DNA from 2 places in the Cupriavidus sp. F041 genome. Region 1 is predicted to be linked to the other one. Evidence: predicted binding sites of a transcription regulator. Region 1 holds the regulator's gene; the other holds the start of a gene.

Evidence for each region. Region 1 encodes LexA, which represses DNA repair genes until DNA is damaged. Its sites were predicted from a motif close to ACTGTATNNNNATACAGT; they were not measured.
Region 2: a site for LexA is predicted at 6,217-6,234, ahead of recA (recombinase RecA). Genes of this name have one in related genera too.

What each region holds. Positions count from the first base shown of each region.
Region 1 is NZ_JBVASY010000002.1:2,394,923-2,409,524, reverse strand. Features, by position in the region: rRNA gene ACZY0R_RS28445 (23S ribosomal RNA) at 1-2,875, shown strand, start outside; rRNA gene rrf (5S ribosomal RNA) at 3,010-3,122, shown strand; gene ACZY0R_RS28435 (DUF808 domain-containing protein) at 3,325-4,266, opposite strand; gene tnpC (IS66 family transposase) at 4,672-6,282, opposite strand; gene tnpB (IS66 family insertion sequence element accessory protein TnpB) at 6,421-6,774, opposite strand; gene tnpA (IS66-like element accessory protein TnpA) at 6,774-7,247, opposite strand; gene ACZY0R_RS28415 (class I SAM-dependent methyltransferase) at 7,334-7,948, shown strand; gene ACZY0R_RS28410 (hypothetical protein) at 8,157-8,432, shown strand; tRNA gene ACZY0R_RS28405 (tRNA-His) at 8,633-8,708, opposite strand; gene ACZY0R_RS28400 (hypothetical protein) at 8,877-9,044, opposite strand; gene lexA (transcriptional repressor LexA) at 9,154-9,810, opposite strand; gene ACZY0R_RS28390 (asparaginase) at 10,035-11,033, shown strand; gene rpsF (30S ribosomal protein S6) at 11,135-11,509, shown strand; gene priB (primosomal replication protein N) at 11,584-11,883, shown strand; gene rpsR (30S ribosomal protein S18) at 11,887-12,165, shown strand; gene rplI (50S ribosomal protein L9) at 12,197-12,649, shown strand; gene ACZY0R_RS28365 (replicative DNA helicase) at 12,890-14,281, shown strand; gene ACZY0R_RS28360 (DUF47 domain-containing protein) at 14,493-14,602, shown strand, end outside.
Region 2 is NZ_JBVASY010000002.1:362,643-377,244, reverse strand. Features, by position in the region: gene ACZY0R_RS18775 (PglL family O-oligosaccharyltransferase) at 1-23, opposite strand, end outside; gene ACZY0R_RS18770 (TerC family protein) at 148-843, opposite strand; gene sucD (succinate--CoA ligase subunit alpha) at 1,149-2,030, opposite strand; gene sucC (ADP-forming succinate--CoA ligase subunit beta) at 2,112-3,278, opposite strand; gene ACZY0R_RS18755 (DUF2889 domain-containing protein) at 3,347-4,021, opposite strand; gene recX (recombination regulator RecX) at 4,322-4,789, opposite strand; gene recA (recombinase RecA) at 4,928-5,995, opposite strand; gene ACZY0R_RS18740 (response regulator) at 6,306-6,992, shown strand; gene ACZY0R_RS18735 (sensor histidine kinase) at 7,090-8,646, shown strand; gene ACZY0R_RS18730 (DUF4212 domain-containing protein) at 8,643-8,960, shown strand; gene ACZY0R_RS18725 (MFS transporter) at 9,218-10,918, shown strand; tRNA gene ACZY0R_RS18720 (tRNA-Met) at 11,108-11,184, shown strand; gene ACZY0R_RS18715 (ParA family protein) at 11,288-11,800, shown strand; gene ACZY0R_RS18710 (hypothetical protein) at 12,029-12,169, shown strand; gene ACZY0R_RS18705 (hypothetical protein) at 12,156-12,422, shown strand; gene ACZY0R_RS18700 (hypothetical protein) at 12,474-13,160, shown strand; gene ACZY0R_RS18695 (hypothetical protein) at 13,655-14,602, shown strand, end outside.

The DNA.
Region 1 (14,602 bases):
AAGCGAACAAGTGCATGTGGTGGATGCCTTGGCGATCACAGGCGATGAAGGACGCGGTAGCCTGCGAAAAGCTTCGGGGAGCTGGCAAACAAGCTTTGATCCGGAGATGTCCGAATGGGGAAACCCGGCCCTGATGGGTCATCCCTGACTGAATACATAGGTCAGGGAAGCGAACGCGGCGAACTGAAACATCTAAGTAGCTGCAGGAACAGAAATCAACCGAGATTCCCAAAGTAGTGGCGAACGAAATGGGAAGAGCCTTGTACTCTTTAGCAGTGTTGTTAGCAGAACGGGATGGAAAGCCCGGCCATAGCAGGTGATAGCCCTGTATGCGAAAACAGCGTTGTGGAACTAGGTGTACGACAAGTAGGGCGGGACACGTGAAATCCTGTCTGAAGATGGGGGGACCATCCTCCAAGGCTAAATACTCGTGATCGACCGATAGTGAACCAGTACCGTGAGGGAAAGGCGAAAAGAACCCCGGGAGGGGAGTGAAATAGATCCTGAAACCGCATGCATACAAACAGTCGGAGCCTGGAAACGGGTGACGGCGTACCTTTTGTATAATGGGTCAGCGACTTACATTCAGTGGCAAGCTTAACCGATTAGGGAAGGCGTAGCGAAAGCGAGTCCGAATAGGGCGTTCAGTCGCTGGGTGTAGACCCGAAACCAGACGATCTATCCATGGCCAGGTTGAAGGTGCGGTAACACGTACTGGAGGACCGAACCCACTAACGTTGAAAAGTTAGGGGATGAGCTGTGGATAGGGGTGAAAGGCTAAACAAGTCTGGAAATAGCTGGTTCTCTCCGAAAACTATTTAGGTAGTGCCTCGTGTCTCACCTTCGGGGGTAGAGCACTGTCATGGTTGGGGGGTCTATTGCTGATTACCCCGCCATAGCAAACTCCGAATACCGAAGAGTGCAATCACGGGAGACAGACATCGGGTGCTAACGTCCGGTGTCAAGAGGGAAACAACCCAGACCGCCAGCTAAGGTCCCTAAGATTGGCTAAGTGGGAAACGAAGTGGGAAGGCTAAAACAGTCAGGAGGTTGGCTTAGAAGCAGCCACCCTTTAAAGAAAGCGTAATAGCTCACTGATCGAGTCGTCCTGCGCGGAAGATGTAACGGGGCTAAGCCAGTCACCGAAGCTGCGGATGCACGTAAGTGCATGGTAGGAGAGCGTTCTGTAAGCCTGTGAAGGTGTCTTGTAAAGGATGCTGGAGGTATCAGAAGTGCGAATGCTGACATGAGTAGCGATAAAGGGGGTGAAAAGCCCCCTCGCCGTAAGCCCAAGGTTTCCTACGCAACGTTCATCGGCGTAGGGTGAGTCGGCCCCTAAGGCGAGGCAGAGATGCGTAGCTGATGGGAAGCAGGTTAATATTCCTGCACCGTCGTATGATGCGATGGGGGGACGGATCGCGGAAGGTTGTCCGGGTGTTGGAAGTCCCGGTCCCTGTATTGGAGAAGGCGCTTAGGCAAATCCGGGCGCGGAATTCAAGGATATGGGGCGAGCGGCCTAGTGCTGCGAAGCAATTGGAAGTGGTTCCAAGAAAAGCCTCTAAGCTTCAGTCATACGAGACCGTACCGCAAACCGACACAGGTGGGCGAGATGAGTATTCTAAGGCGCTTGAGAGAACTCGGGAGAAGGAACTCGGCAAATTGGTACCGTAACTTCGGGATAAGGTACGCCCTTGTAGCTTGACTGGCCTGCGCCAGGAGGGTGAAGGGGTTGCAATAAAATGGTGGCTGCGACTGTTTAATAAAAACACAGCACTCTGCAAACACGAAAGTGGACGTATAGGGTGTGACGCCTGCCCGGTGCCGGAAGATTAAATGATGGGGTGCAAGCTCTTGATTGAAGTCCCGGTAAACGGCGGCCGTAACTATAACGGTCCTAAGGTAGCGAAATTCCTTGTCGGGTAAGTTCCGACCTGCACGAATGGCGTAACGATGGCCACACTGTCTCCTCCCGAGACTCAGCGAAGTTGAAGTGTTTGTGATGATGCAATCTCCCCGCGGCTAGACGGAAAGACCCCATGAACCTTTACTGTAGCTTTGCATTGGACTTTGAACCGATCTGTGTAGGATAGGTGGGAGGCTTTGAAGCGTGGACGCTAGTCTGCGTGGAGCCGACCTTGAAATACCACCCTGGTTTGTTTGAGGTTCTAACCTTGGCCCGTGAATCCGGGTCGGGGACAGTGCATGGTAGGCAGTTTGACTGGGGCGGTCTCCTCCCAAAGTGTAACGGAGGAGTTCGAAGGTACGCTTGGTACGGTCGGACATCGTACCTAAAGTGCAATGGCAAAAGCGTGCTTAACTGCGAGACCGACAAGTCGAGCAGGTGCGAAAGCAGGACATAGTGATCCGGTGGTTCTGAATGGAAGGGCCATCGCTCAACGGATAAAAGGTACTCTGGGGATAACAGGCTGATACCGCCCAAGAGTTCATATCGACGGCGGTGTTTGGCACCTCGATGTCGGCTCATCTCATCCTGGGGCTGTAGCCGGTCCCAAGGGTATGGCTGTTCGCCATTTAAAGAGGTACGTGAGCTGGGTTTAAAACGTCGTGAGACAGTTTGGTCCCTATCTGCCGTGGGCGTTGGAATCTTGACGGGGGCTGCTCCTAGTACGAGAGGACCGGAGTGGACGTACCGCTGGTGTACCTGTTGTCTCGCCAGAGGCATCGCAGGGTAGCTATGTACGGAAGAGATAACCGCTGAAAGCATCTAAGCGGGAAACTCGCCTGAAGATGAGGATTCCCTGGAGCCTTGAGCTCCTTGAAGGGTCGTTCGAGACCAGGACGTTGATAGGCTGGGTGTGGAAGCGCAGTAATGCGTTAAGCTAACCAGTACTAATTGCCCGTAAGGCTTGATCCTATAACCAGTGTGTTTCTGCTGGTTGAGTATCGCGTGCCGCTGCAGCAGCAACAAGCAGCTTGGCCGATACGCACAACCTCTACTACATCCCTATTCGCTGCGTTGACTCAACCTCAACGCGGCCACCGTTTATGCCTGGTGACCATAGCGAGTTGGAACCACCCCTTCCCATCCCGAACAGGACCGTGAAACGACTCCACGCCGATGATAGTGCGGATACCCGTGTGAAAGTAGGTAATCGCCAGGCTCTCCCTTGAAACCCCCCAGTACGAAAGTACTGGGGGGTTTTGCTTTTAGGGATGCGTATTACGCCGCTCCTTCGGAGTTTTGCGCCGAAACAAGCACAGCGCCCTGATCCGCTCGTGGCGAGAAGGCCAATCAAAGCCTGCTTCGAGCGAACTTTCTTGTCCGCGATCGCCAGCGCAAGGCACAGGTTCAGTCATCGCAAGTTAGCGCGATGACGGCAGAAGAACCTGTATCCCTCGCTTCACTGCCGTGAAGCCGATCGTAACCAAAGCCCCGGCCAGCAGGCCGATCAGCGCATTGATCAGCATCGGTGCCGCTATTCCCAGTCCACTGCCGAGCAACGGTACCTCACCAAGCATTTGCATTGTTACCTCCGTCAGGTGAGGCATGCCAGGGAATCCGTGTGCCAGTATCCCGCCGCCAACCAGGAACATTGCCACGGTACCCACAACGGAAAGTACGCGCATTAGCCAAGGCGCCAGCCGAAGAATCCCGCGGCCCACGGCTTGCGCGAGGGTGGAGGCTTTCTGACTAAGATACAGGCCGGCATCGTCGAGCTTGACGATGCCGGCCACTAGCCCGTAGACACCCACTGTCATGACGAGGGCGATGGCGGACAGCACGGCCACCTGCGTACCAAACGGCGCGCCGGAGACGGTCCCCAGTGAGATCACGATGATTTCGGCGGACAGGATGAAATCAGTGCGCACCGCGCCGCGGATCTTCGCCTTCTCGTCAATTGCTGATTCCGTCGGAGGATCTTGTGCCTGATGCCTGCCAGGAGAATCTACTTCGCCCCGCGACTCTCCGTGCATGAAGCGGTGCGCGATCTTTTCAAATCCTTCGTAGCAAAGGAAAGCGCCGCCCACCATCAGCAGTGGCACGATCGCCCAGGGGGTCGCAGCACTGATTGCGAGCGCGGCCGGTACTAGAATCGCCTTGTTGCGCAAGGAACCCAACGCAACCGCCCACACAACCGGCAACTCGCGATCGGCTTTCACGCCGCTGACCTGTTGCGCATTGAGAGCAAGATCGTCACCCAGGACGCCAGCGGTCTTCCTGGCAGCCACCTTGCTCATGGTTGCCACATCGTCAAGAATCGAGGTGATGTCGTCGATCAGCAGAAGCAGGCTGGTGCCGGCCATATTTCAAGCTCCCATGTCGGTGCTGAGTAAGAGAGACCCTTCAGGTGATCAAGGCCGCATGGCAAGATATTGCCATATGGAAAGACGGCGATTGATCCCATACCCACTCTATTTGCGGACGATCTTGGCGGTTCGCCTTCCGGTTGGCTGTTAGCTTGCAGGCAAAATCCAGCGAGAACCGTCCGCTTCCTTGGCCGCAGGGGAAATATCCACAAATCAACGCTTATCGCGTCATTCCTGTGAGCGCAGATGAACGTAACCGCGCAATTCAGCACACTGTATTGAGAGTCGTTCTCGGCGAACAGGCGGGCTCGGCCCTATTGCGACGCTCGAGCAGGATCGGCAATGTCCGATGGAGGTACCAGGAATCGCGCGCCGGGGCAGTGCCGGCGCCCTGTCATGTCATCAACCGGGGTTCGTCATTGCGCTCTGCTGGCTGGCGTAGTTGAACGGCAGCAGGTCGCTGATGTCGGCGTCCGCCGCACGCTGCGGCAGCTCGGTGAGAACGTGAAGCAGATACGCATACGGCTCGACGTTGCAGGCGCGGCACGTGAGCATCAGGCTGTAGATCGTCGCGCTCGCCTTCGCACCGGCAACCGTGTCTGCAAAGAGCCATGCCTTTCGCGCGGTTGCAAAGGGTCTCACGTCGCGCTCTATCACGTTGTTATCGAGGGGTGCACGCCCATCGATAACATAGCGGCTGAGGTATTCCCACTGATTGCGCGTGTAGCTGATCGCCTTGCCCAGCAGACTTTCAGGCAGAACCTGCGGTGCCAGTTCGTCCAGCCATTTCCTGAGCGCCTCCAGTAGCGGTACGCTGTGTTCCTGCCGCAGTCGGTAGGTGTAGCCGGCCCGTGTCTCGCCCTCTGGCAGTTCTCTGCGAGCAAGTGTCTCGACCTGATACAGCGCCTTGAAGTACTCGAGCGCCTGCTGTGCGCGACCGCCGGGCTTCTTCTGGCCCTTGTGCGCGTCGACGAACAGTCGTCTCGAATGTGCAAGACACCCGAAGTGCGTGACGGCTTTGAGCGTGCGCCAGGCGCTGTAGCCGTCGGTCATCAGCATGCCTTCGTAGCCGGCGAGAAACGCCTGCGGATATTGCTGACCACGCCCCGGCTGGTAGTCGAACAGCACCACAGGCTGTTCGCAGTCCTGTGCGCTTCTGTAGAGCCACATGTAACTCTTGCTCTGCGCGGTCTTGCCTTCTTCCTTGAGCACTTGCACCGTCGTCTCGTCGCCGTGGATCAGCGGCTGCGACAGCAGCGTCTGGCGCATCGCCTCGTACAACCGGCTGTAGTGCAGTTCGGCAGGCCTGATGATCCAGTTCGCCAGCGTGCCGCGGCCCGCCGGAATGCCCGCACGGGCCAGCGCGTCTTCCATCCGGTATAGCGGCGTGCCATCCACGTACTTGCCGGTCGTCACCGTCGCGATCATCGCCGGACTCGCGTTGCTACCTGGCAGCGGTTGTACTGGCATCGGCGCGACCACGATCGGCGTGCGCTCCGCGTTGCGCTCGCAATGGCGGCACGCGTATTTGAACCGTACGTGCTGCAACACCGAGGCCTTTACCTCGATGTGCAACTGCTCGCTCGTCTCCTCGCCCATGCGATGCAGCGGGCTCTGGCAGCATGGACAGATTTTCTGTTCCTCGGGCAGGTCGTACTCGATGCGCTGGCGCGGCAACGACGCCGGCAGCGGCTTGCGTCCCCGCTTGCGGTGTGCAGACTCATCGACTTCCGGAAGTCCCGTATCGGGCAGCGTGAACGCGTCATCGGGATCGTCGCCAGCAGGTTCTGTCGCGGCGATCTGCTCGGCTTCGTCAAACACCCGATCCTTGAGCTTCTCGCTGCTCGGCGCGTAGCGTTTGAGCTGCGCGAGGCGGAACTGCTCTTCGAGCTGCTCGATACGCTGCGAGAGTTGCTGGGCTAGCGACTCGAGATCCAGATTCTTCTTCTCGAGTTCTCGGATATAGGCCTGGACGTCAGGCGGCAGATCAGGGATGAGGTCATGTGCAGGCATGCCATTCACGATAGTGCAATCGCATCGCCAACAGGTTTACGTCGAATCCATATCAATGGTATCGGCCAATCCCCTGGCGAGCAGCCGCCTCGCGAAGCCTATGGCCAGAGCCCGCACCCTGGCCTCCCTCACGCTGACTCAGCTCGCGTGCCGGTAGCGCCGCGAAGGGTGTCGGCGAACGGCTTCGATGTCGATACCTTCAAGCAGCCAGTGCAGTTGCTCGGTGGTGAGTTCCATCACCGCCTGCTGGCGGCGTGGCCAGGCGAAGTGGTCTGCTTCCAAACGCTTCATCAGGAGCCAGAATCCGGAGCGGTCATAGAGCAGAAGCTTGACCCGATTGCGGCCGCGGTTATGGAACGCGAAGACGGCCCGGGCGAACGGATCGAGTTGCATCGACTGCTCGACCAACGTCACCAGACTGTTCAGGCCGGCCCGGAAGTCGATAGGCTCGCGGTGCAGATAGACCCGCAGGTCAGCGTCGAGGCGGAACATCAGGTGTCCCCCAGCGCCGCGATCATCGCCTTCACGAGCGTCCCATCTTTCGGTGTGCATTCGAGCTCGATGGTTACGCCGTTTGGCAGCCGTGCCGACAGGCGTGCCAATTGTGGCGAAGATGAAGATTGCGGCACGGGAACAGATGTCGATTCCGGCGATGCCGGCCGTGACCGCTGGGCTTGAGGAGGTACGCCGCGAACCTCTACTACCGGAACGAAGGCCGATGGCGCGCCTTCGACGGCGCTATCCATGTCAATACCACCTTGTCTTTCTGCTTTGTACTGCTTGACCCAGCGCCACAATTGGTTCGTGTTCACCCGGGCTCGGATCGCCATGCTGGCAACCGATACGCCGGGTTCAAGGCAAGCCTCGATCAATCTTCGCTTGCCCTGCCTGTCGTAGCTGCGTTTCCCGTTGGCGCCGACATTGGTCACTCGCAGCGGCAGGAAGTCAAAATCGCTATCGTCCATGAATTGTGCCCACGAAAAAAATCGTGGGCACAATCCTGCGCCTTTCGGGGCGTCAACGCTACGTGCGGAGAAAATCGCGCTTACAGATGAACAAGCCAATGGAAAGTACTGCCGGCTATGGCAGCAATGCGGTTGCATTGGCAGTGCAGTACGAAAACCTCCTCTTCGAGGACGTGCATCGAGATGTACTGCACATATTTCCGCGTAGGCACAGCAACATACTGGATATCGGCGCTGGGTCGGGCCGTGACGCGGCTGCGCTCGCGCGGCTTGGACATCGCGTCGTGGCAGTGGAGCCAACTCGCGAATTGCGTCAGGAAGGGCAGCGCATCCATTCGAATTTACCCATCGAATGGCTGGATGACGTGCCATCCCTAGTGGGTATGCGATCCAGGCAAGAGCAGTTCGATCTGATTCTGCTTGCCGCCGTATGGATGCATCTGGACGCGGACGAGCGGCCCGTCGCGATGAAAACAGTAGCGAAGCTGCTCGCCGCGGGCGGGCGATTCATCATGTCACTCCGGCATGGCCAAGTTCCCATTGGCCGGCGGATGTTCGATGTTTCCGCCGAGGAAACCCTGGAACTCGGCCGAGAGTTTGGCCTGGTGGATTACTACCTCGGTCAGCGTAAGGATACGCAGGGCCGGGACGCGGTCACCTGGAGTGTCATGGCCATGCAGTTGCGTTCCGGCGTCGCGTAGTCAAAGCCTGCGGCTTTCGATCGTCTCTCCGCGCGCATGAACCCACTTGTGTAACGGGGGCTGCAGGCCATCCGTGCCCGCCACGCTCAGGCTTTTTGGAGAGTATCGGAGCCAATTGGCGATGGCTCCTGCCCGGTGTGGATGCAGTCGCCCTATGCGCGCTGGTTTGCCGTCATGCTAGGATTTTGCCGGGCTCTGGGAGATAGCCATGGTTCAAAAACTGTTCCACGAACTGCCCGTGGATGAACGCGGCGACTTTGAATCCGCCTGCGCGCGGCATGGATTTGTTCGAGAAGACTTCGAGGTGGGCGAGGAAGAGGGCATTTCGCAAGGCAGCGGGTCGAGTCATATCCCCCGAAAAATCACTGTCGCCCGAGTTGGCGGAGACGTCCAAGTCTATCCCGCCGCTACCGGCATTTCGTGGACAGTCGCATTTGAGCGAGATCTGGAGCGCGGCGAATTTGGAATTCCTCTTGCGGACTAGCTAAGGGATTGGGGGAGGTCGCTGCGTGGAAGAAACGGGGGAGGGGTGTGCTGAAGCAGGCTAGATCGAGGTGGTGGTGCCGACACCGGCGGTTAGCAAGTATTCCCACCGTGGGAAGATGGGGGGAATGGACCCTGGCTTTGGGATGCACAAATGAAAACAGCGCCTTGGTTAAGGCGCTGTTTTGCAAGACAAATTCTTGGGGTGGCTGATGGGACTCGAACCCACGACGACAGGAATCACAATCCTGGACTCTACCAACTGAGCTACAGCCACCGTAGAGGTTGTTCAGCTGGCTGCTGAGCAACGAAGAACAAGATCATACAATACCAAAAGGCGGATGGCTAGTACTGTGCACAAATTTTTCTCTGTGCTGGCTTATGCGATGTCAGCCGGTTAGGTCGGTTACTGCGACGTGCGCAAGTGAGTGCTGCCGTAGCCCAACTATGAAAGCTTGGCCGACTCCTCCAACTCAAGCATGCGGCAGATGGCTGCCATGCTGCCCACCATGGTGCGTCGTTGCGCACCCTGGTAGATACGCACGCCTTTGGACTGGCGGAATGGTACGGGCTTGACGGGGCGGCGGGCGGAGAGGCGGTTGGCTTGCAGCATGGCTACACCTGGTGACTTGCAACAACAGTTAGCGGTGCCCGACTAGCGGGCGGCGTTGGCACAATCGGGCGTCGGCGTGATACGGGCTTGCCCGCCTCAGCCGCACTCGTCAGAAGCCGCTGGGTCGGATCAAGCCGACGGCGATACCTTCCAGAGAGAATTCTTCGCGGCCGGGGCGCACGATAATGCTGGGGAAATCGGGATTTTCCGCAATGAGTTCGATCGAGTCGCCGCGGCGGTTGAGGCGTTTGACGGTGACGTCGTCTCCCAGTCGCGCAACGACGATCTTGCCGTTCGGGGCCTCGCTGGCACGCTTGACCGCAAGCAGATCGCCATCGAGGATGCCGGCGTCCCGCATGCTCAGGCCACGTACCCGGAGCAGGTAATCAGGTTGCACGTCAAATACCGAAGCGTCGACCTGGTATTGGCGGTCGATGTGTTCTGCGGCAAGGATCGGGCTACCGGCCGCGACGCGCCCGACCAGGGGCAGTGTCAGCTGCATCACGCCGGCCATTGGCAGCGAGAATTGGTCTGGTAGCTCTGAGTCGCTGCGCGAAACCTTGAGCCGGATGCCGCGCGAGGCGCCTGGGGTGAGTTCGATTACGCCCTTGCGGGCCAGGGCCCTCAAGTGTTCCTCGGCAGCATTGGGCGATGAGAAGCCGAACTTGGCGGCGATCTCGGCGCGTGTGGGCGGAAAGCCCGTGTGCTGGAGGCTGCTGCGGATCAGGTCGAAAATCTGCTGCTGTCGCGGTGTCAGGGTCGCCATGGTCGCCGTGTTGGAAAGCACTGTATGTTTAAACAGTATGCTGTGATTTTATACAGTATCGAGTGAAGTGCAAGCGGAATTTTGGGAGTCTGCGCATCGACAGGTGCGTTGGGCGCGGCTCACCGTGCCGTGTGGCGCGAGCCTGGGCGTTACAATTCGCGGCACTTGCAGCCTCATTCTTCGCTCGCTGCTTAACCTTTCCGGCTTTCGATCGCTATCTCGCCATGTCTCTCCTGCCTCGCGTCGTCGTGCTTGCTACCGGTGGCACCATTGCCGGTTCTTCGTCCAATGCTGCCAGCAGCGCGAAGTACCAGGCGGCCACGGTGCCTGTGACGGCGCTGCTTGATGCGGTGCCGGCGCTCGGCGCCGTGGCCCGCGTCGAGGCGGAGCAGGTGGCGCAGGTGGATAGCAAGGACATGTCGTTCGCCCTCTGGGCCCGGTTGGTTGAACGCGTTGCGTTCTGGTCCGCGCAGGCCGATGTGGCGGGCATTGTGATTACCCATGGCACCGATACGCTGGAGGAGACGGCAACGCTGCTGCATCTGGCATGTGTGGGCACGGTGCCGGTGGTGCTGACGGCGGCGATGCGACCTTCCACCTCTCTGTCGGCTGACGGTCCCTTGAATCTGCTGGACGCGGTACGGGTAGCCGCGAGCGCAGGGGCGGCGGGCAAGGGCGTGCTACTGGTGATTAATCAGGAAATCCATGCCGGGCGAGATGTGGTGAAGGGACATACGTCAGCGGTCAACGCCTTTGTGTCGCCGCTGGCCGGCCCGATCGGTTTTGTGCAGGACGACCTCGTGCGATTTGTCCGTGCGCCCCGACTGTTGCCGGACCGGGCCTGGGCCGTGCCATCCAAGTGGCCGCAGGTGGAGATCCTTGCCAGTTACGCGGAGCCCGGCCGGTTGGTGGTGGATGCGCTCACGCAGGCAGGTGTGGCGGGGCTGGTCGTGGCGGCCGCAGGCAACGGGTCGGTTCACCAGTCGCTGGTCGATGCGCTGGTGGAAGCGGCCGGGGCGGGCGTGGCCGTGGTGCGTAGTTCGCGCACCGGGGCAGGGCATGTGGCAATACCGGCACCTCCACGGCCGGCTTCGGGTGCCTTCGTCTCCGCGGGCGATCTCAATCCATATAAGGCGCGCGTGCTCCTGATGCTGGCCCTGGCGGCAACGCCCGGACTGGCTGCGGATCCCGCTGCGTTGCAGGCGCTGTTCGCTGAAAACTAAGGCGGCTTGCTGCAGAAGGCAAAAGCACGCTATACTTTAAGGCTATCCAACCTTGCTGCACCGGACATGGCGCCCGGGCGGCTTATCCAAAAGGAGCGTCAATGCGTCATTACGAAATCGTATTTATCGTCCATCCGGACCAGAGCGAACAAGTTCCGGCCATGATCGAGCGTTACAAGACGCTGGTCACGTCGCAGGAAGGCCAGATCCACCGCGTGGAAGACTGGGGCCGCCGTCAGATGGCCTACATGATTCAGAAGCTGGCCAAGGCTCACTACGTTTGCCTGAACATCGAATGCGGCAAGGAAACCCTGGCTGAACTCGAACACGCGTTCAAGTTCAACGACGCGGTGCTGCGCCACCTCATCGTTCAGACCAAGAAGGCCGAAACCGCACCGTCCCCGATGATGAAGGAAGTGCAGCGCGAAGAAGCCCGCAAGGCCGCGCAACAGACCAGCGAAGTCCAGGCCGCCTAAGTGCGGACTGTTGTGGTTGCCGTGGGCGTTGAACGCCGCGGCGGCAAGTGCGGGCATCGGTGCGGGAGAGTGCGTTGAACCAGTTAAGGCTCTGCGCAACGCTCGCGGAACGCGATGCCTTGCGTTACACCCCGGCCGGGGTCCCCGTTGTCAACTGCATCTTGCAGTACGCGGGCGAGACGGTCGAGGCGCAAACGCCCAGGCAGGTGGAATTCGCCATCGCCGCCATGGGAATCGGTCAGATCGGCCAGCGGCTTGAGCGGACTCCGCTCGGCGCGGTGCTCGACTGCGAAGGATTCCTGGCCCGCAAGCACCGCAACAGCAAGGCTCTCGTCTTTCACATCACTGGATGTAAAGCATTCGAAAAGGATTGAATCATGGCATTCGTCAAACGTGACAACAAGAACAAGAAGCGCTTCCAGCAGCAAAACCCGCTGTTCAAGCGCAAGCGCTTCTGCCGCTTCACCGTGGCTGGCGTGGAACAGATCGACTACAAGGATCTGGACACCCTGAAGGATTTCATCGGCGACAACGGCAAGATTACCCCGGCCCGCCTGACCGGCACCAAGGCGCACTATCAGCGTCAGCTCGATACGGCTATCAAGCGCGCGCGTTTCCTCGCGCTGATGCCTTACACCGACCTGCACAAGAACTGATCGGCCCTAGGTCCGTTAAGGAGAAAACACGATGCAAATTATTCTGCTTGAGAAAGTCATCAATCTGGGCAACCTGGGTGACATCGTTCGCGTGAAGGACGGCTACGCCCGTAACTTCCTGATCCCGAACAAGAAGGCCCGCCGTGCTACCCAGACCGCTATCAGCGAGTTCGAAGTCAAGCGCGCTGAACTGGAAAAGGCAGCTGCCGAGAAGCTGGCCGCGGCGCAAGCCGAAGGCGAAAAGCTGAATGGCCTGACCGTGCAAATCACCCAGAAGTCGGGTGTGGACGGCCGCCTGTTCGGTTCCGTTACCAACGCCGACATCGCCGAAGCACTGGCTGGTCAAGGCTTCAAGGTTGAGAAGGCGCAAGTGCGCCTGCCGAATGGCCCGCTGAAGATCGTCGGCGACCATCCGGTCAGCGTTTCGCTGCACACCGACGTGCTGGTCGACGTGACGGTTTCCGTCCTGGGCGAACACGTCTAAGCATTGATCTTGCCACCGGTCCCGCTTGCCTGTTTGGCTGGCAGGGATCGGTTGCCGGTATCGAGCTTGACCAAACAAAAAGGCAGGAGCGTTTTGCTCCTGCCTTTTTGTTTGGCCGCTGCCCTCGTTTGCATCATTGCCACCGGGCTGGTTGCCCCGCCGTCACTTGACCCGACACGGTAACAACCGACTGCGAATTCTCCCCCGGCTGTCTGGCGGCGACCGTTATAATCCCTTCCCATGAACGCGCCCGTCGCAGACCCCCAACTAGATAATCTCAAGGTTCCACCGCACTCCATCGAGGCCGAGCAATCGGTGCTGGGTGGCTTGCTGCTGGACAATGCCGCCTGGGACCGAATCGCCGATTTCCTGTCCGAAGCGGACTTCTACCGCTTCGATCACCGGATGATCTTCCAGAGCATCTCCCGGTTGATCGCCGCCACCAAGCCCGCCGACGTCATCACTGTCTACGAGACGCTGCAGGTTGCTGGCAAGGCGGAGGAGGTGGGCGGCCTGGCCTATCTGAATTCGCTGGCACAGAATACGCCTAGCGCTGCCAATATCCGCCGCTATGCGGAGATCGTGCGCGAGCGTTCGGTGCTGCGCAAGCTGGTCACCGCGGCCGACGATATCGCCAGTGCGGCCTTCGCCCCCAAGGGGCGCGAAGTGCGGGAGCTGCTCGACGAAGCCGAATCGAAGGTGTTCGCCATTGCCGAGGAGGGTTCGCGCGGACAGAAGGGCTTCCAGGAGATCCAGCCGCTGCTGACGCAGGTGGTGGAGCGCATCGACGAGTTGTACCACCGTGACTCGAGTACCGATGTGACGGGCGTGCCGACGGGATTTATCGATCTGGACCGCATGACCAGCGGCATGCAGGCGGGCGACCTGATCATCGTTGCAGGGCGCCCCTCGATGGGTAAGACTGCCTTCTCGCTGAATATCGGCGAGCACGTGGCGGTGGAGCAGGGCCTGCCGGTGGCGGTGTTCTCGATGGAAATGGCCGGCACACAGCTGGCCATGCGTATGCTCGGCTCGGTCGGCCGCCTGGACCAGCACCGCCTGCGTACCGGCCGCCTGCTCGACGAGGACTGGCCACGGCTCACGCATGCCATCCAGCGCATGAACGATGCCCAGCTGTTCATCGACGAAACTCCGGCCCTTAGCTCGATGGAACTGCGGGCCCGCTCGCGGCGGCTGGCGCGCCAGTGCGGCCAGCTTGGCCTGATCATCATCGACTATTTGCAGCTGATGTCGGGCTCGGGCGGTGGTGAAAACCGCGCGACCGAAATCTCGGAAATCTCGCGTTCGCTCAAGGGGCTGGCCAAGGAACTCAACTGTCCGGTGATCGCGCTCTCGCAGTTGAACCGAAGCCTTGAGCAGCGGCCCAACAAGCGCCCGGTGATGTCCGACTTGCGTGAATCCGGCGCTATCGAACAGGATGCCGACGTGATCCTGTTTATTTACCGTGATGAGGTTTACAACCCGGATTCGCAGGACAAGGGCACGGCCGAAATTATTATTGGTAAACAGCGTAACGGCCCCATCGGGACCGTGCGTCTGACCTTCCTGGGTCAATTCACGAAGTTTGACAACTTCAGCGGCGGCCCCGCTTTCTTCGACAACGATACCTGAAGCCCATCCTGGCGCGGCTTGCCGGGCATCGTGGCTCGGCGACGACGGTGGAATGTCCATGCCGTTTGTCAAAGTCCTCCGGCTTCGCTCCACAACCCTGTAAAATATTGCGTTTTGATGACAGCCGCCCCAGGGCGGCTGTCATGCAATGCGTACCTGCCTCATTCAGCAATAACCCGCGGCGCCCCCGCGCTTCGACAAGGAACATTCCATGTTCGGCCGATTCATGCCCACCGAGGGCAAGTTCTTCGAATACTTCAACCAGCATGCCGATTGCGCGGTGACCGCCGCCCGCGAGCTGGAGGTGCTGGTCAACGACCT
Region 2 (14,602 bases), 2.0 Mb from region 1:
ATGGCTGACCGGGAGGGCAGCATGCGGAGCGCCTTGTTATGCCACGTTGGCAAAAGGCGGATGATAGCTCGGGGAGCAGGCAAAGAAAAAGCGCCCAAAGGCGCTTTTTCTATTTGGACAGGCAGTCTGCCGGCGGACTTTCGCCCGTCAGGCCGGTTGTACCGACCGTTTCTGCAGCAGCTTGCCCACCACCACCACCAGCGCCGCGCCGATGGCGCCGAACACCAGGTGTGCATGCGGCACATGCATCTCGAACCACGCAGCGTCCACCGGATCGCTCACCAGCATCTCGCCTGCCAGGTAGCCCAGCAGCGCCGCACCCAGCACGATGATGATGGGGAAGCGGTCCATGACCTTGAGCAGGATGGTGCTGCCGAACACGATCAGGGGAATCGACAGGCCCAGGCCAACGATCAGCAGCATCAGCTGGCTGCCTTCCGGTCCCTTCTGCGCTGCGGCGGCCACGGCCACCACGTTGTCGAGCGACATCACCAGGTCGGCGATCAGGATGGTGCGGATCGCGGACCAGATATTGTCCTTGGCGTCGTGGCCGTCCTCGTCGTCTTCGCCGGTCAGCAGCTGCACGCCGATGTAGACCAGCAGCAAGGCGCCGACGATCTTCAGGTAAGGCAGGCTCAGCAGCTTGACCGCGGCCACCGTCAGCACCACACGCATGATGATGGCAGCGGCGCTGCCCCAGAAGATGGCCTTCTTCTGCTGGGCGGGCGGCAGGTTGCGGGAGGCCAGTGCGATCACCACGGCGTTGTCGCCGGAGAGCACGATGTTGGTCAGGATGATGGATCCCAACGCGATCCAGAACGCGGTGGAGGACAGCAGTTCCACGGTAAAGCTCCTCGAGTTTCTAAATTATGATTCGAACGCCACATGCGTACCGATTATCACCGGTGCTCACGGAATTTCGGATGTCTGAGTCTTCAGACATGAAGATTTACCGTATCAAGCTTTCGATTCGGTTTCAATCGGCATGTCGCGCGCCTCCGGAGATACCCTAGGTGACTGGCGCTCCAGAATGAGATGCCCCCGCACGGAGGCGGGGGCATCGAGATCCGATGTGCGGTTGCAGTCATGCAGCCGCACCGGCTCCGGCAATCTCTCCCGCCCGCAGGCGGAAAAGCTGCTGTTCGCTATTACAGGATCGACTTGAGCAGGCGAGCCATTTCCGACGGATTCTTGGTGACCTTGATACCGCAGGCTTCCATGATTTCCAGCTTGGCTTGCGCCGTGTCGGCACCGCCCGAGATCAGCGCGCCGGCGTGGCCCATGCGCTTGCCCGGAGGCGCGGTCACGCCAGCGATAAAGCCAACCACCGGCTTCTTCATGTTTTCCTTGATCCAGTAAGCCGCATTGGCTTCGTCCGGACCACCGATTTCGCCGATCATGACCACGGCGTCCGTTTCGGGATCGTCGTTGAACATCTTCATGACGTCGATGTGCTTCAGGCCGTTGATGGGGTCGCCACCAATGCCCACTGCCGACGACTGGCCCATGCCCAGCGCGGTCAGCTGACCCACTGCTTCATAGGTCAGCGTGCCCGAGCGCGACACCACGCCGATGCGGCCCTTGCGGTGGATGTGGCCCGGCATGATGCCGATCTTGATTTCGTCAGGCGTGATCAGGCCCGGGCAGTTGGGTCCGAGCAGCAAGGTCTTCTTGTTGCCCTTCACCATCTTGTCCTTGAGCTCCATCATGTCGCGCACGGGGATGCCTTCGGTGATGCAGACCACCAGGTCCAGGTCGGCGTCAACGGCTTCCCAGATCGCGGCAGCGGCGCCGGCGGGCGGCACGTAGATCACGGAAACGGTGGCGCCGGTCGATGCCTTGGCATCCTTGACGCTGGCGTAGATGGGAATGCCTTCGAAGTCTTCGCCGGCTTTCTTCGGGTTCACGCCGGCAACGAAGCAGTTCTTGCCGTTGGCGTAGTCGCGGCAGCCACGGGTGTGGAACTGGCCGGTCTTGCCGGTGATGCCCTGGGTGATGACCTTGGTGTCTTTATTGATCAGAATCGACATGCTGTAATCCTTTGCTTGGCTCAAAGCAGCGCGCGAAGGCCTGGCCCCGGCGCGCTGCTGGCGTTCGTGTTCGCGTCTGGCTTACTTGCCCGCGGCAGCAGCCACGACCTTCTGGGCGGCTTCTTCCATGGTGTCGGCCGCGATGATGGGCAGGCCCGAGTCGGCCAGCATCTTCTTGCCGATCTCTTCGTTGGTACCCTTCATGCGCACGACCAGCGGCACGGACAGCGACACGGCCTTGGATGCAGCGATCACGCCTTCGGCGATCACGTCGCAACGCATGATGCCGCCGAAGATGTTGACCAGGATGGCCTTCAGGTTCGGGTTCTTGAGCATCAGCTTGAAGGCTTCGGTCACCTTCTCGGTGGTGGCACCGCCGCCCACGTCGAGGAAGTTGGCCGGCTCGCCGCCGAACAGCTTGATGGTGTCCATGGTGGCCATGGCCAGGCCGGCGCCGTTCACCAGGCAGCCGATGTTGCCGTCCAGCGAGATGTAGGCCAGGTCGAACTTCGAAGCTTCGATTTCGTTCGCGTCTTCTTCGTCCAGGTCACGGTACGCGACGATTTCCGGGTGACGGAACAGGGCGTTGGAGTCGAAGTTGAACTTGGCGTCCAGTGCGATCACCTTGCCGTCGCCGGTCAGGATCAGCGGGTTGATTTCGGCCAGCGATGCGTCGGTGTCCCAGAACGCCTTGTACAGGCCTTGCAGGGCTTGGCGGGCTTGGGGAACGCTTGCGTCGGGCACGCCGATCTTGCGGGCGATATCGTCGGCGTCAGCGTCCAGCAGGCCGGCGGACGGGTCGATGATCAGCGTGTGGATCTTTTCCGGGCTGTGGGCAGCGACTTCCTCGATGTCCATGCCGCCTTCGCTGGAGGCCATCAGGGCCACCTTTTGCGAAACACGGTCGACGACCAGGCTGACGTACAGCTCCTTCTTGATGTCCGCGCCTTCTTCGATCAGCAGGCGGTTCACCTTCTTGCCTTCCGGGCCGGTCTGGTGCGTGACCAGGGTCATGCCCAGGATGTTGGTGGCGTAGGTCTTGACCTCGTCGATGCTCTTGGCCACCTTCACGCCGCCACCCTTGCCGCGGCCGCCCGCGTGGATCTGCGCTTTGACGACCCATACCGGGCCGCCCAGTTGTTCAGCAGCCTTCAGGGCCTCATCGACCGAGAACGCGGGGATGCCGCGCGGAACCGGCACATTGTATTTGCGCAGGATTTCCTTGCCTTGGTACTCATGGATATTCATGCGTGTTTCCTTTCGGGTAGGCGTAAAAAGTGGAGATGGAATCTCGGCGGATAGCAGGCCGGCCTGGCTTAGCCGGAGGTGCCGGTAGGCCTGCGGGACGTGGCGCCGCCATCGGTGGCGGCGAGCGCCTCCGAAGGTTGCGCCGCCGGGATCTGCGACCCTTCGGTCTTGATCCTCGGCTTTGGCTGGTGACCATACCAGCGCGGGTAAAACTGGCGCACCACCTCACCTTCGAAATGCAGGGCATGGCAGCCGTGCAACTGGTAAGGCGGTTCGGGATTGGTGTCTTCGGTGCCGGCGTCACGGATATTGAACACGTCGCCGGCAAAGGCCTGGATCGCGGTGGTCGGCAGCACGCCGGCCAGTTCGGTCAGGTGCGTGCAGCCCGACACGCCGGACAAGCGCTCTTTCACCGCCTTGCGGAAACCCTTCATCAGGTTCAGGCCGATCAGCTTGCGATAGGCCGGGCCGATGGTGTCGCACTGGCCGGGATACGGTACCCAGTCTGAACAGGCATCGACGTCCACGACGTTCATGCGCAGGTCAATGGTGATGCGCAGCCACAAATCATGCAGCGGCTCGCCCAACGGGCGCACGCCGCCACCGGCAAGCGGGATCTCGCGGGGCTTGGTGTCGGTCAGGCGCGCTTCGATATCCCATAGGCCATCGTCCCTAAGATAGGCCTCGGCCGTGATGGCACGACGGTGGCGCAGGGCGCGATTGACGGGCGGGGAAAGCGGCATAACACCAGGCAGGAGCGGGAGAAAAGGACGGCTGGGCCGGAAAACCGCAGGATTTTAACATGCCGGCCAACTTTGGCCGGGAACAAACTGCACCCCGGGCTGTTGCCGGGAATTGTCGAGTGACGGGCAAGCGCTGTGGAGCGCAAATATGCGCGGATGCGCGGGACTGAACCGGTGCCCGGATCACATGCGGTCAGCGCGGAATACGCCTACTGGCAATACAGGTATGCGCACCGCGCCAGTGCAAGACGCCATCGCGGCATCACTTCGGACCGCGATCCGACAGGTCCGCCGGCGGCATCAGTCGCTGCCGTCCAGCCACTCATCCGCCCCCTTGATCACCTGGCTCACCACCGAGCGGGAAAAACCGCGCGCCACCAGAAAGCGGATCTGTTTGGCCTTTTCCTCGGGCGTGGCGGGTGGCGTGCCGAAACGCTTCTGCCAGACGGCACGGCCGCGCTCCAGTTCGGAGCCGCGCAGGCGCTCCTGCAGGTCGGCGAGCTGTTCGCCGCCGAGCTGGTGGGTGCGGGCTTCCTGCATGACGCGGGCGGCGCCATAGCGGCTGGCGCGCCGGTGCACCAGGCTATCGACGAAGCGCTCGTTGGACAGCCAGTTCTCGCGCTCCAGCGCATCCAGCAGTTGCTCCAGGGCTTCGGGCGAGTCGGCGTGCGGGGCCAGCTTGCGTGCCAGTTCCGCCCGGCTGTGCTCGCGCCGCGACAGGAAGCCCACGGCGCGGGCCTTCAGGGAAAGTGGGGGACGGGTGGCCATGAAGACGGAGCTCGGTAGTGTGAGCTCGACATCGAGCTACGAAAATGCGCTTCAAAAACGCAAACCGGGGCGGCGCGCGTCGCTGCGCGTGCCGCCCCGGGCGGGGTTCGCGGCCGGGAGCGCCCCGGCCGGCGAAGCTCAGTCTTCGGCGGTGGCCACGGCGGCGGCCGGCGTACCGTTCATCAGCACCACGCCCAGCGATTCGCGCACCTTGTTTTCGATCTCGTCGGCGATATCGGGATTTTCGCGCAGGTATTCACGCGCGTTGTCCTTGCCCTGGCCGATCTTCTCGCCCTTGTAGCTGTACCAGGCGCCGGACTTCTCGACGATCTTGGCGTCCACGCCCAGGTCGATGATTTCGCCCTGGCGCGAGATGCCCTGGCCATAGAGGATGTCGAAGAAGGCTTCGCGGAACGGCGGCGAGACCTTGTTCTTGACCACCTTGACCTTGGTTTCGTTGCCGATCACCTCGTCGCCCTTCTTGATCGAGCCGATGCGGCGGATATCCAGGCGCACCGAGGCGTAGAACTTCAGCGCATTGCCGCCGGTGGTGGTTTCGGGCGAACCGAACATCACGCCGATCTTCATGCGGATCTGGTTGATGAAGATCACCAGGCAGTTGGTGCGCTTGATGGTGCCGGTCAGCTTGCGCAGCGCCTGGCTCATCAGGCGGGCCTGCAGGCCGGGCAGCGAATCGCCCATCTCGCCTTCGATTTCGGCCTTGGGCACCAGGGCCGCCACCGAGTCGATCACGATCAGGTCGACCGAGCCCGAGCGCACCAGCGCATCGGTGATTTCCAGGGCCTGCTCGCCGGTGTCCGGCTGGGAGATCAGCAGATCGCCAACCGCCACGCCCAGCTTGCTGGCGTAGTTGACGTCGAGCGCATGCTCGGCGTCGATAAAGGCGCAGGTACCGCCCAGCTTCTGCATCTCGGCCACGACCTGCAGCGTCAGGGTGGTCTTGCCCGAGGATTCCGGACCGTAGATTTCCACCACGCGGCCGCGCGGCAGGCCGCCGACACCCAGCGCGATGTCCAGGCCCAGCGAGCCGGTGGACACGACCTGGATATCCTGCTCGACTTCGGCATCGCCCATTTTCATGATCGAGCCCTTGCCGAACTGCTTCTCGATCTGGGCCAGCGCGGCCGCCAGCGCCTTCTGCTTTTCGGCGCTTACGCCAGCACTCGCCTTCTTGCCGTCATCCATGGTCGTCCTTCCGTCAATGGTGTATAAATAGGCCGCATGTGGCGCGCCACCCGCTTTTTGCGGGCAACCGCCCAGCCCGCGCCGCGCCGCGAACTCCTGATGACGATGAACCTGGCAGCAGGGGCAAACATTGGGGCGAACGTTCGGTAAAAAACCAGTACAAATTCGGTAAAGCCCGGTTTGCATCGAAGACAAATCGAATGCGACCGGCATAAGCGGGTACTGTATAAAAAAACAGTATGCTTGGCAAGTCCCGCCCGCGTCATTTGATGGAAAGGGGCGACACAGCCGGGCCAGGGTGGAGACAACCATGCGTATTCTGATCGCCGAAGATGACGATGTGCTGGCAGACGGCCTGACGCGCTCGCTACGTCACTCGGGCTATGCCGTCGACCATGTGGCCAGCGGGGTCGAAGCCGATTCCGCACTGTCGACCCAGACCTTCGACCTGCTGATCCTCGATCTCGGCCTGCCGCGCATGCCCGGGCTGGAGGTGCTCAAGCGGCTGCGCACGCGCGGCGCCATGCTGCCGGTGCTGATCCTGACCGCGGCCGATGGCGTCGACGAGCGTGTCAAGGGCCTGGACCTGGGCGCCGACGACTACATGGCCAAGCCCTTCGCCCTGTCGGAACTGGAAGCGAGGGTGCGCGCGCTGGTGCGGCGCGGCACGGGCGGCGGCGCCACGCTGACCCACCACGGCCCGCTCGCCTTCGACCAGGTCGGCCGCATCGCCTACCTGAACGATCAGATGCTGGATCTCTCGGCGCGCGAAGTGGGATTGCTTGAGATCCTGCTCACCCGCACCGGGCGGCTGGTGTCGAAGGAGCAGTTGGTCGACCACCTGTGCGAATGGGGCGAGGAGGTCAGCAACAACGCCATCGAAGTCTATGTGCACCGGCTGCGCAAGAAGATCGAGGTGGGTGGCATCCGCATTGCCACGGTACGCGGGCTGGGCTACTGCCTGGAGAAATTCCAGGCCGCCGTGGCGCACGACTAGGAGTCGCCATTAGAATCGGAATCAGCAACAGAACCCGCGCCATCCTTGCTTCATTGCCTGCCGGCCACGCCGCCAGGCCCTGCCACACCTTTTCCCAATGAGCCTGCTGCGACTGCCCCGGCGGCGCCAGCGGCCCGCGCGCGCCGCCCCTCCTCCCTCCGCGCCTGACGAGATCGTCAGCGACGAAGCGCTGGCCGAGGCCCTGCCACACCTTGAAGACAGCGCCGGCCACCCGTCGCCGCGCTCGCTGTTCGGCGAGATCCTGGACTGGATGCTGGCGCCGCTGCTCCTGCTGTGGCCGATGAGCATTGCCGTGACCTACCTGGTGGCAAAATCGATCGCCAACGGCCCTTTCGACCGCTCGCTGGAGGCCAGCGCAATCGTGCTCTCGCAGCAGGTGCGCGAGGTCAACGGGCGCGTCACGCTGCAACTGCCGCTGTCCGCGCGCGAGATCCTGCGCGCCGATGAAACCGACAATATCTACTACCAGGTGGTGGGCACGCATGGCGAATTCGTCGCCGGCGACAACGACATGCCGCTGCCAGGCGAAGACGACCGCGGCCATGCCGGGCTGGTCTCGCTGCGCGACGACCGCATCGCGGGCAACGACGTGCGCGTGGCCTACACCTATGTCGATCTCAAGCAGGGCGGCGACGCGCAGCCGGTATTGGTGCAGGTTGGCGAAACCCTCGACAAGCGCGCGCGCCTGGCCAACGAAATCATCAAGGGCGTGATCCTGCCGCAGTTCGTGATCCTGCCGCTGGCGGTGGTGCTGGTGTGGTTCGGCCTGACGCGCGGGCTGGCCCCGCTGACCGCGATCCAGCAGCGCATCCGCGCACGCAATCCCGGCGACACCAGCCCCATCGACGAACACGCCGCGCCGCAGGAAATCACGCCGCTGGTGGCCTCGTTCAACGACCTGCTGGCGCGGCTCGACGTTTCCGTGCAGACGCAAAAGCGCTTTATCGCCGATGCCGCCCACCAGATGAAAACGCCGCTGGCCGGGCTGCGCATGCAGGCGGAACTGGCGCAGCGCGAACAGTCGCCGGAGGAACTGCGCAAATCGCTGGCGCAGATCGCCGGCAGCTCGGAGCGCGCCGCCCACATGGTGACGCAGCTGCTGTCGCTGGCGCGCATGGAAAACCTGGCCGGCGCGGGCAACATGGCGCCGCTTGACCTGGCGGCCCTGGCGCGCGAAGTGGTCAAAGACTGGTTGCCGCAGGCCTGGGCGCGCCGCATCGATCTGGGCGTGGATGCCGACGACCACCCCGTGATGGTGCAAGGCAACCGCCTGATGCTGACGGAGATGCTCAACAACCTGATCGACAACGCCATCCGCTACACGCCCGCGGATGGCCACGCTACCGTGCGGGTCAGCGCCGATGCATTCGAGCCTTTCGCGTATCTCGAAGTGGAAGACACCGGGCCCGGCATCCCGGTGTCCGAACGCGAGCGCGTGATGGAGCGGTTCTACCGCGTACTCGGCACCAAGACCCAGGGCAGTGGCCTGGGCCTGGCCATCGTGCGAGAGATCGTGCAGCAGCATGGCGGCGACGTCAGCATTCTCGATCACGTCTACCAGACGGAGCCGCGCCTGGCCGGCGCCTGCTTCCGCATTACGCTGCGCCGGCCCTCCACCCTGGAGCCAGCATGAACGATCCCGATCACACACGCGGCGGGCGCGACCAGGCCGACCAGTCCGAACGGCGCGCCTGGCATCGCAACCTGCGCTGGATCGCCGTGCTGCTGTCGATCTGGTTCGTGGTCACCTTCGGCGTGGCCTGGTTCGCCCGCGACCTGCGCTTCGATTTCTTCGGCTGGCCCTTCTCCTTCTGGGTCGGCGCACAGGGGGCGCTGCTCGTCTACGTCCTGATGGCAGCGCTCTATGCCTGGCGCATGAACCGCGACAATGACGAAGATGCCGACAACGGTGGCGCGCCCGCCCGGCAGCATGACGATGCTGCATAGCAAGAAATACAGGCGCACCCCTTAACACTGGTTTCGGTGCGATTTTCCGCAGCCGCGCGCGTCGCGGCGCAGCAATGCCACGCCCGTTTTTTGCCTAGCGTATACCCCGAGCACTTTGCGGTGTACGGCGCGGAAATTGTCAGAACGCAGTAAGTTTCACCACCCACAATCCATTGCAACTTCGGAGGTAATCGTGCGTGCTAGAGCTAGAGCGCGCATGCAGCCCCGAAAGATTCCGATCACAAACGGAGGAGACAATGGCTAATGCACAGAACGTGGCGGTGCCCGCAAGCAGCGCCCAGAGCTCGGCGATGACCGCCGAAGAGAGGAAGGTGATTTTTGCCTCCTCGCTCGGCACGGTGTTCGAGTGGTACGACTTTTACCTTTACGGTTCGCTGGCGGCCATCATCGCCAAGCAGTTCTTCGCCGGGCTGGATCCGACCGCGGCCTTCATCTTCGCACTGCTCGCCTTTGCCGCTGGCTTTATCGTGCGCCCGTTCGGCGCGCTGGTGTTCGGCCGCCTGGGTGACATGATCGGGCGCAAGTACACCTTCCTGGTGACCATCCTGATCATGGGGGTCTCGACCTTCATCGTGGGCCTGCTGCCTGGCTTCAACACCATTGGCTGGGCCGCCCCGATCATCCTGATCGGGCTGCGCATGCTGCAGGGCCTCGCGCTCGGCGGCGAGTACGGCGGTGCCGCCACCTATGTGGCCGAGCACGCGCCGCACGGCAAGCGCGGCGCGTACACGGCCTGGATCCAGACCACGGCCACGCTCGGCCTGTTCCTGTCGCTGATCGTGATCCTGGTGTGCCGCAACCTGACCGGCCCGAACTTTGACGTATGGGGCTGGCGCATTCCGTTCCTGGTTTCGATCCTGCTGCTCGGCGTATCGGTGTATATCCGCCTGTCGATGAGCGAATCGCCCGCCTTCCAGAAAATGAAGGCCGAGGGCAAGACCTCCAAGGCACCGCTGACCGAATCGTTCGGCCAGTGGCGCAACCTGAAGATCGTGATCCTGGCGCTGGTGGGCCTGACCGCCGGCCAGGCCGTGGTCTGGTACACGGGCCAGTTCTACTCGCTGTTCTTCCTGACCCAGGTGCTGAAGGTCGACGCCACCACCGCCAACCTGCTGATCGCGGGCGCCCTGGTGATCGGCACGCCCTTCTTCATCTTCTTCGGCTCGCTGTCGGACAAGGTTGGCCGCAAGTGGATCATCCTGGCCGGCTGCGCGCTGGCGATGCTGACCTACTTCCCGCTGTTCAAGGCCCTCACCCATTACGCCAACCCCGCGCTGGAGCGCGCGCAGCAAAGCGCCCAGATCGTGGTGACCGCCGATCCGAAGCAATGCTCCTTCCAGGGCAGCCCGATCGCCCGCGAAATCGATTTCCGCAGCTCCTGCGACATCGTCAAGCGGACCCTGGCACAAGCCTCGGCCAGCTATGAAGTCGTGGAAGCCCCGGCCGGCACGGTGGCATCGGTGAAGATCGGCGACAAGGAGATTGCCTCCTTCAACGCCGCGCTGGTACCGGCGGGCCACAGCTTCGACGACGCCAGCAAGAAACAGATCGCCGCGTTCAAGAAGCAGGTGGGCGAATCGATGGCCTCGGCCGGCTACCCGACCAAGGCGGACCCCGCGCAGATGAACACCATCATGGTGCTAGTGATCCTCGTCATCCTGGTGATCTACGTGACCATGGTGTACGGCCCGATCGCGGCCATGCTGGTGGAAATGTTCCCGACCCGGATCCGCTACACCTCGATGTCGCTGCCGTATCACATCGGCAATGGCTGGTTCGGCGGCCTGCTGCCCACCATCTCTTTTGCCCTGGTGGCCCAGAACGGCAACATCTACTACGGGCTCTGGTACCCGATCATCATCGCTGGCGTCACCCTGGTCATCGGCTCGCTGTTCATCCGCGAAACCAAGGATGTGAACATCTACGCCAACGACTGATCCTGGCATCCGGGGCGACAAGCTCATGCACGACTGATCCGGTAATCAGTCGCTCCACCCGGCGGGCGCGGGCCGCAAGGTCCGCCGGTTTTTTTGTGGGCGCGGCGAAGGCGCCTTGCACCCCCTCAAAGTTTTTTAGGAGAGGGTGTTGACAGGTCCAAATCCGCATGTATAATTGCGGTCTTCGTTGGCGAATTAGCTCAGTCGGTTAGAGCGACGGAATCATAATCCGCAGGTCCGGGGTTCGAATCCCTGATTCGCCACCAGTATTTCTGTAGGAAATCAGTACTTGCTAGCCCCTTCAGGTCTCAGACCTGAAGGGGTTTTGCTTTTGGCCCTCCCGAAGTTTCCACTTTTGGAGCGCCAAAAATGATCAAGCTCTGCATGTTGTCCACCAATGGCGGGGTCGGCAAGACCACGCTCGCCGCCTCCCTCGGCGGCCTGCTTGCCGATATGGGCCTGCGCGTCCTCCTCATCGACGCCGATATCCAGCCCTCCCTCTCCAAGTACTACCCCCTCTCTCACCAAGCCCCCAAAGGCCTCACCTACGTCATCGACCACGGGGCCATCACCCAGGAATGCATCTCCCACACCGAGATCGACGGCCTGGACATCATACTCAGCGATGACCCCGAAGGCGCCATCCAGCACAAGCTGGCTACCCGCGCCGACGGCATGTTCCGGCTCTCACGCGCCCTCGCCTCCCCCATCATGTCCGACGACAACGACGACGTCGTCATCATCGACACCCAGGGTGGTGCCGGCCACCTTCAGAACAACGCCGCCCTGGCCGCCTCCCAGATCATTCTGCCTGTGGTCCCTGAGACTCTCGCTGCCCGCGAGTTCACCACCGGCACCATGGAATTGCTCGAGCGCCTGTAAGTCGGCACCGAGTTCGGGTTCCGTCTGGGGCCTGTCAGGGCCGTCCTCTACAAGCAAAGCCGCACGGCCGATGCCAGGCACGTCGCCCAGGCCCTGCGCGACGACTTCATCCCCATGGGCGGGCGCGTCACCCTGCTCAATACCCCCGTCCCCCTCGCCAAGGCCTACACCGAGGCCTCCACCAAGCGTATCCCCGTCCATCGTCATGAGACCCGCCACCCGGGGACCATGAAGAGCGCCTCACAGGTCATGCACGAGCTGGTTTGGGAACTCATTCCCAGCCTGAAGGACGTCTACGCCGGTGGCTTTGCGGTCACCGCCGCGCCGGCCGCCCCGACTGTCGAGGAGAGCGGCCATGAGCAAGGCTAAGGCTATCCCCGTGCCGCGCAGCATGAGCGCGGTCGAACTCGCCGAGAAGCAAGGCCTCAAGGCCGTCTCCAAGGACGACGTGCGCCAGCGCCTCAAGACCATGGTCCACGACAGCCTGCAGGTCCCCAATCCACCGCCGGCCGTGACAGGCCTCTCGCCGTATGCGATGACCGACGCCAGCACCATCGATCTCCCGGTCATGGAGATCGACTTTTATGACCGGAATCCACGCACCACGCCGAACCCCGAGTAAGAGAACATCAAGGCGTCCATCCGTGCCAAAGGCCTGGAGAACCCGCTGATCGTGACCCGGCGCCCCAATACGCTGCGCTACATGCTAGGCAAGGCCGGCAACACACGGCTGCGCGCGACGCAGGAGTTGTGGCACGAAACCGAGGATCCGCGCTTTGGGACGGTGATGTGTTTCTACTGGACATGGAAGAGCGAGAGCGATGTGCTGGCCAGCCACCTGATCGAGAACGACGTCAGGGGCGAGATGTCTTTCTGGGACAAGGCTACCGGCATCCTGGACCTGCGTGATGCCTTACAAGCGGATACTGGTTCAATCATCTCAGTCAGGGAACTGGAGAGCCGGCTCAAGGAACTTGGCCTGCCTACCAATCGCACAACACTCGGTCACTATACGTTCGCCGCCACAGTTCTCCCTGCCCTCGACCCCTTTCTTACCGGCCTGAGCGTGCGTCAGATCCAGCCGGGCTTTACGCTGCAAAAACGCCTGGCATCGCGCTTTGTTGCCGATGACAGCAAGTTCGTCTCCGAAGTATTCTTACCGGCTCAGCAGGATCTGGCCGTCACGCTTGAGCAAGGCACGGCCATCGACGTGGCGCAGCTGCTCGCTCTCTCGGCGGTGCGACTCGCGCCTTGGCTCGGCGTGGACCCCGAGCGCATGACCAGCATGCTGCGCCTGCTTGAGCAATTCCCGGAGATGACCCTGGGTGAATTGCAGGCCCATGGCCGCGAGACCGCTTGAGAGGCGGCTTCTGGCCAATCAACTTGCCCTTGTTCCACGGTTCGTGGGTAGATATGCGCTCCATGTCAGACTCCTGCTGAGTTGGATGGAGTCTGATAGTGAGCGTGTTAGGTGAGCAATCCGGCTAGGAGCAGACGTCGCCAGACTACGCGTGAACGAACGGATTTCGGCCGTTTCGATCATTCGGCAAGCAGTGCGCCAACGGCCTCCTACCCGTTTCGGCCGTTCGGCATAGCATAGAGTGCCCGAATGGCCGAGAAGGCCGATAAGCCGCCGTTGGCCGACAAGACGGCGGACGGCTCTTCCCGGGCAGTTTGAGTCAGCCGATCTTGAACCGTCAATGACGGAGACGGCCGATGAACGGCCGATCACTCTCTGGCGGGGACCGTCGGTTCCAGAACCGTCGATTGGCGAACACCGCCTTGGGATAAGGCCGGCGGGCCAGTATATTCAAATGTCAGTGGCAGGCGAGGGAGCGGAACATGGAGCAAAAAATGGTTCGACTCAGGATGTGGACCTCCGGCGCCTACACGCTGGCCTCTGCCGGCGCGGACGGCACAGCCAGCCTCGTCGAGCATGACGGACGAGGCGCCCTGCACACGATCGATATCGGCCCGGACGGCTTCGAGGAAACGGTTATCCGGCGCCACGTGGAGGCCGGCGGCGTGGTCATGCGCAGGTCCCGGCTGCGTGGCGATTCACGCGGCAATGTCGAGTGGGAGCGGCGACTCGACAGCCCCCGCATCACCCGCACCGATGTCTGGTCGGCGCCTGCTGTGGGACCGGGCAGATGGACGCGCGAGGACGTCCGGCCGGGCCGCACCACGCGCTATATCCGACACAGCAACGGCAGCTTCCGCGCCGTGGCGACCGCGCCGGATGGCAAGGAACTCTGGACGGCCGATTGGCAACGCAAGCGGGGCCGGCTGCACGGCGCCTTCTTCCGCAGCGACGGCAAGGCCCTGGGCGATGCCAGCGTGAAAGGCGGTGGCCAGCAGACGATGCAATGGACCGGGCCCGACTCGCAAGGCACCTCGTCCCGGACCTACAAGGGCGCGGACGATACGGTGGTGGAGGTCAAGGACTACACCCAGCGCGACGGCGCGCACGTCCACATCGTCCGCACGTACGAGCCGACTCCGGGACGCGGCCACGAAACGGGAAGCAGCACCAGGGGCGTGTCGGACGAAGGGATCAATCCGGCGAAGTCGTGGATCAAGATCGACGTCAACGACGACAAGGAAAATCCGATGGGGCAGCACGACGACGGGCACAGCTCGGTGGAGTTTGGCACCGAGTCCAATCCCGACGGCACAAGCACGGAATACACCATCAGCAGGCACGAGAAGCCCGACGGTTCGTCGTCCATGGACAGGACGGACTGGTCGTCCAACGGCGACACCGGGTCCGCCGCTAGTTCGACCGACGTCAATGGAAACACC